Celeribacter indicus: one gene and its partner. The protein of the gene in region 2 interacts with the protein of the main gene of each other region in a pairwise test. Links are inferred from orthologs where the notes say so. Each region holds a gene or a part of one and is shown on either strand. Other genes may lie near its edges.

What was found. The genes of interacting proteins can lie anywhere in the genome.
Region 1: the proteins of mobA (region 2) and P73_RS08055 interact in binary tests that used the Escherichia coli proteins (3 or more experiments, as listed by UniProt). The link is inferred for Celeribacter indicus from one-to-one orthologs.

What each region holds. Positions count from the first base shown.
Region 1 is NZ_CP004393.1:1,590,555-1,593,618, forward strand. The notes cover bases 38-3,030. They hold P73_RS08055 (molybdopterin molybdotransferase MoeA), read right to left. Parts: upstream 2,124-3,030; coding sequence 951-2,123; downstream 38-950. Other genes in these bases: lexA (transcriptional repressor LexA), read right to left, coding at 38-613; moaC (cyclic pyranopterin monophosphate synthase MoaC), read right to left, coding at 2,124-2,600; trpC (indole-3-glycerol phosphate synthase TrpC), read right to left, coding at 2,612-3,030. Outside these bases: more of lexA, read right to left, coding at 1-37; more of trpC, read right to left, coding at 3,031-3,064. UniProt on the Escherichia coli protein: Catalyzes the insertion of molybdate into adenylated molybdopterin with the concomitant release of AMP.
Region 2 is NZ_CP004393.1:731,178-734,042, forward strand. What follows is about bases 2-2,795. They hold mobA (molybdenum cofactor guanylyltransferase MobA), read right to left. Parts: upstream 1,808-2,795; coding sequence 1,196-1,807; downstream 2-1,195. Other genes in these bases: P73_RS03725 (isopenicillin N synthase family dioxygenase), read left to right, coding at 2-911; P73_RS03730 (sulfurtransferase TusA family protein), read left to right, coding at 954-1,199; P73_RS03740 (DUF2478 domain-containing protein), read left to right, coding at 1,884-2,405. Outside these bases: more of P73_RS03725, read left to right, coding at 1-1; P73_RS03745 (glycosyl transferase family protein), read left to right, coding at 2,862-2,865. UniProt on the Escherichia coli protein: Transfers a GMP moiety from GTP to Mo-molybdopterin (Mo-MPT) cofactor (Moco or molybdenum cofactor) to form Mo-molybdopterin guanine dinucleotide (Mo-MGD) cofactor.

The DNA.
Region 1 (3,064 bases), 860 kb from region 2 along the record:
CGAGCACGACCATGTCGCCCTGGCGGCGGTAGCGCTTGAGCGTGGTCTCGTAGCCCTCGACCATGGCCACGACGATACCGCCGGTCTCCGCGCTGGACGTTTCCCGGATCACGACGATGTCGCCGCTGTTGATCCCGGCGTCGATCATCGACTCGCCCTTGACCTCGAGCGCGTAATGGTTGCCCCGCCCGGAGAGCATCGAGCCCGGCACAGCGACGGTCACCGCCCCGTCCGCGATCGCCTCGATCGGCACGCCGGCGGCGATCTTGCCCATGACGGGCAGGCTCACGGCGGCGGCGGAGACCTCAATCGCGGCGGCGTGCGGCGGCGCGTCGGGGCGGTCGCCGTCGATCACGCGGGGGGCGAAGCCGGGCGCGGTGCCCGCCGTGCCGGCGAGGCTGTCGGGCAGTTTCACGATCTCGATGGCGCGCGCGCGATGGGCGAGGCGGCGGATGAAGCCGCGTTCCTCGAGCGCGGTGATCAGCCGGTGGATGCCGGATTTGGAGCGCAGGTCGAGCGCCTCCTTCATCTCGTCGAAGGAGGGCGGCACGCCGTCCCGCGCCATGCGCGTGTGGATGAAGTCCAAAAGCTGGAGTTGTTTCTTCGTCAGCATCTGCTCGCTCCTCTGTCCCGTCTCCTGCGGGTGTCGCCATTGCGCGCCGGTCGTGCCGCCGCCCCCGCGGGGATCCCGGAGCACCGGCACCGGCGGCTGCGCGCCCGATATGCGCATCCCGCCCGTTTCCGGCGCCCGCCCGAAGGCGACAGGTCCGCCCGTCTCCACGAGATGCCAGACGGCTTTCGACGCATGTTCTGAAAATGTTCTACCGGTGTTCCCGAAATGTGTCAACTTTCCTCTCCTTCGAAACGGAGGCGTCCGGCGCCTCGGGAGCAGGAAAGAGGGACAGCGGTTAATTCGGGGTTAAGCGTGCCGCGGCGGCGGGGCGGGCGCCTCAGATCGCGAGGTAATCGACCGGCTCGCCCCTGCGGCGGGCGGGATCGTGGGGCGGGCGCAGGATCAGCGCATCGGCGCGCGACAGGATCGAGACGAGCGAACTGTCCTGGCTGGCGAAGGGGCGGATGCCGCCGGCCTCGCGGATCGCGCGCATGTAATGGGTGCGCGGTCCGTTCGCGGCCACATCCTCGAGCAGGGGCGCGCTCTGCGGCACCGGCGGGGCGGGCGGCAGGCCCTGCATCGCGGCGAGGGCGGGCAGCATGAAGACCTGCGCCGTCACCATGGAGGAGACGGGATTGCCCGGCAGGCCCAGCATCACGGAGCCGCCCATGCGCCCGGCCATCAGCGGCTTTCCGGGCCGCATCGCGACCTTGTAGAAGGCCCGCGCGAGGCCGAGGTCCGCGGCGACCTTCCCGACGAGATCGTGATCCCCGACGGAGGCGCCGCCGATGGTCACGATCAGGTCCGCGCCCCCGGCCAGCGCGAAGCTCTGGCGCAGGAGGGGCTCGTCGTCGGGCGCGATCGGCAGCACGCGCGCCACGCCGCCCGCCGCCTCCACCATGGCGGCGAGGCCGAAGGTGTTGGAGGCGATGATCTGCGACGGGCCGGGCTCTTCGCCGGGCATCACGAGCTCGTCGCCGGTGGCGATGAGCGCGACCTCGGGGCGGCGGTAGACCTCGACCTCCGGCAGGTTCATCGCCGCGAGCAGCACGACATCGCGCGGGGTCAGCCGGCGCGGGGCCTCCAGCCGGTCGCCGGCGCGGAAATCGCCGCCGGCGGGACGGATGTTGGTGTTGTCCCCGATCGGTGCGGAGAGGGTGATCCGGTCGCCCGCCCGCGTGACGTCCTCCTGGATGACGACGCGGTCGGCCCCGGCGGGCACCGGCGCGCCGGTGAAGATCCGCACGGTCTGCCCGGTGCCGACGGTCCCGTCGAACCCGTGGCCCGCCGCGCTTTCGCCCACGACGGCAAAGGACGCGCCGGGCGCGCAGTCGGCGGAGCGCAGCGCGTAGCCGTCCATCGCCGAGGCCGCGAAGGGCGGCTGGTCGCGCCGGGCCAGCGCATCGCGCGCGAGCACCCGGCCATGGGCGGCGCGCAGCGGCACGGTCTCCGTCGGCAGCGGGGCGCAGAGGGCGAGCACGTTCTCGAGGGCGTCGGACACGGAGATCATCTAATCGGCCTCATAGGTGCCGGATTTGCCGCCTTCCTTGCGCAGCAGGCGGGTGGAGACGATCTCCATCCCCTTCTCGGCGGCTTTCAGCATGTCGTAGACGGTGAGCGCGGCGACGGTGGCGGCGGTGAGCGCCTCCATTTCCACCCCGGTCTGGCCGGAGGTCTTCACGCTCGCGCGGATGCGCACGCCGGGCAGGCTTTCGTCGGGGGTGAGGTCGAGCGTGACCTTCGTCACCGGCAGGGGATGGCAGAGCGGGATCAGGTCGGCGGTCTTCTTCGCCCCCATGATGCCCGCGAGCCGCGCGACGCCCAGCACGTCGCCCTTCTTCGCCGTGCCCTCGGTGACGAGGGCCAGCGTCTCCGGCCGCATCCTCACCGCGCTTTCCGCGATGGCGAGGCGGTCGGTCACCGCCTTGCCGGAGACATCGACCATATGGGCGTTTCCGCCCTCGTCGAAATGGGTCAGCTCCGCCATGCCGGGCCCCCTCACATCCTGCCGGAGACCGGATCGGCCAGCAGCGCGCGCGTCGCGGTTTCCACGTCCTCCTGCCGCATCAGGCTTTCCCCGATGAGGAAGCAGCGCGCGCCATAGGCGGCCATGTCGGCGAGGTCGCCGGGGGTGAACAGCCCGCTTTCGCAGACGAGCGTCCGGTCCGCCGGCGCGAGGCGCGAGAGCGTCCGCGTGGTGTCGAGCGAGGTCTCGAAGGTCTTGAGATTGCGGTTGTTGATGCCGAGGAGCGGCGATTTCAGCAGGCTCGCGCGCTCGAGTTCCCGTGCGTCGTGCACCTCGACGAGCACGTCCATGCCCCAGTCCGCCGCCGCCGCCTCGAGCTCGGCGGCCTGGGCATCTTCGACCGAGGCCAGGATGATCAGGATCGCATCGGCGCCCCAGGCGCGGGCCTCCGCGACCTGATAGGTGTCATACATGAAATCCTTGCG
Region 2 (2,865 bases):
ATTGGCAGCTTTTCGTCACCGGCAAGGATCCGGACGCCTTCACGGCAAGTCTTGGCGCCGCCTGCCGCACCAATGGCATCTTTCTCCTGTCCGATCACGGCATACCGCGCGGGTTGCTCGCAGAGGTGCGGGAGGCGTCCGACGCCTTCTTCGCCCTGCCCGAGGCGGAGAAGTCGCAGCTCGACATCCGCCGCTCGAAGGCAAATCGCGGTTGGGCGGGGGTCGGGGTGGAGATCACGCGGGCCCACCTGCGCAAGGAAAGTTTCAGCATGGGGCTCGACCTCACGCCGGAGGATCCGCGGGTGCTGGCGGGGGAGCCGTTCCGCGCGCCGAACCTCTGGCCCGAGATCGACACGTTCCGCGACGCGATGCGAGACTACTACAAGGAGATGCTGGGCCTTGGGCGGTTCCTGCTGAAGGCGGTGGAGCGGGATCTCGAGCTTCCCGCGGGGTTTTTCCAGCCGCATTTCTCCGAGCCGATGGCGACGCTGCGCCTGTCGCACTACCACGGCACGCCGCCCGCCGAGCTTTCGCCCGAGGCGCGGCAGGGGCCGGCGCAGACGGATTACGGCTCGCTCACCGTCGTGCTCACGGATGGTGCGTCCGGGCTTCAGGTCCTGACGCCGCGCGGGGAGTGGGTCGACCTGCCGGAGATCCCCGGCACGCTCGCGGTGCTCGTGGGGGATTGCCTCATGCGCTGGTCGAACGACCAGTATCGTGCGGCCGCGCACCGGATCCTGACGCCCGAGACCCCGCGCCGGCTTGCCGCCTTCTACCTCGATCCGAACCCGGACAGCCTGATTGCCCCGCTGCCGCGGATGGGACCGCCGAACTACGCGCCCGTCCGCGCCGCCGACTATCTGCGCGCACGGCTCGACGAGACCTATCTGTCCGCCGAGGCCGCGCAATAAGCGTGCTGGACAGGGCGCGCGGGACGGCCTAAGCCTCGGCACATGACGGACGAGACCCCTTCCTGGGATGCCGAGCTCGACGCGGTCGGGCTGATCTGCCCGCTGCCGGTGCTGAAGGCGCGCAAGGCGCTTCTCCCGATGGAGCGGGGGGCGGTGCTGTGCCTTGTGGCCTCCGACCCCGCCGCGGTGATCGACGTACCGCATTTCTGTGCGGAGGCGGGGCATGACTTCCTCGGCGTGGAAGAGACGGCGGAGGGGGTCCGGCGCTATCTTATCCGCCGCGGCTAGAGTTGCGCGAGCAGGCGCTCGGCCTCCGCCAGATCCTCCGGCGTGTTGATGTTGAAAAAGGGCGGCACCGGACCGGAGGCGAAGACCACCGGCACCGCGCCCTGTCCTTCGGCGAACCGCCGCATCCGCCGTTCGTCCTGTCGCAGCGCCGCGCGCAGATCCCCGCGCAGCGCGACCGGCCAGAGCGCGAAGGTCGGGTGCCAGCGCAGCACGCCTCCGGCCTCTTCCTCCGCGGCCACGGCAAGTCCGCTCCGGGACGCCCCCGCGCAGAGGCGGGCGACCAGATCTTCGGGGAGGAACGGCGTGTCCGTGGCGGCGGTGACGAGTGCGGCAAACCCCTCCCGACGGGCCCAGTCGAGGCCGGCGAGCACGCCGGCGAGCGGCCCCTGCAACTCGCCATCGGCGTCGGGGAGGACCGGACAGCCAAAGGCGGCGTAGCGCGCGGGGTCGCCATTCGCGCTGATCGCGAGCCGGGCGCATTGCGGGGCGAGCCGCGCCAGCACCCGCGCGACGAGGGGCACGCCCCCGAGCGTCACGAGGCTCTTGTCGATCCCGCCGAGCCGCCGGCCCTGTCCGCCCGCCAGCACGACGCCCGCCACCTGTTCCATCTGCCCGCTCGCTTTGTCCTTTTCCCGTTGCCCGCCATTCTGTATGCCCGTGGAGGGACAGATCAAGGGGCAGGACATGTTGGGCTATGTCATCGGCACCGAAGCGGGCAGCACGGACGAGCTTCTGGCCGGGCTGGCCGAGCGGCTCCTAGCGCAGGGGCGCCGGCTTGCCGGGGCGGTTCAGATCAACCGCGATGTGCCGGGACAGGCCCGCTGCGCGATGGACCTGCGGCTTCTGCCCTCCGGCGCGACCGTCACCATCTCCCAGAGCCTCGGCCCGCTCGCGCGCGGCTGCCGGCTTGATCCCGCGGGGCTCGAATATGCGGTGGCGGCGGCCGAAACCGCGCTGGAGGCCGCACCGGAGCTGCTGATCGTCAACAAGTTCGGCAAGCAGGAGATCGCGGGTCGCGGCTTCCGCGGCGTGATCGGGGAGGCGCTGATGCGCGGGATTCCCGTGCTCGTGGGTCTGAACGCGCAGAACCTCGAGGGATTTCTCGGGTTCGCGGGCGCATTCGCGGAGCCGGTCGCGCCGGATGCGGCGCGGCTTGCCGACTGGTGTGCCTGTCATCTCGCCCCCGACCGGGAGCCGCAGATCTGAGGCGTCTTCCTGCCCGGTTCGCCTCACAATCGCCTAATTCTTGCGCTTATGCTTTAAATTCGGTCAAATGTTGAGCAAAGTAACCGATTGCAACGGATCCCGCAGCCACGACGGCCGGAGAGATTTTGCACCCGCAGCATGTTCGCCGCATAGTGGAGACATCGCAAGGCACTGCCGCGATAGAAGACAGCGTTCCGATGTCTCGGGCGCCTTCAAAGCCGCTCGATAGACCGTCTCCTCTCCTCCCGGACGGTTTATCGGCGGCTTTTTTTCGTGCCGCCGTCGTGACGCAGGGCCGGTGTTCCGCACTTGCCTCGGCTCGGGCAGGGGGACTATCGTGCGGGCGTTCGTAACGCGCGGGCGGGATGACGGCGGACGGGTCCGGGGGCGCGCGGCGCCTCGGGCGGCCCGGATCGCGCCGCCTCCTCCTGCGGGCACAGGAAGAGAAACCGTCGCATGA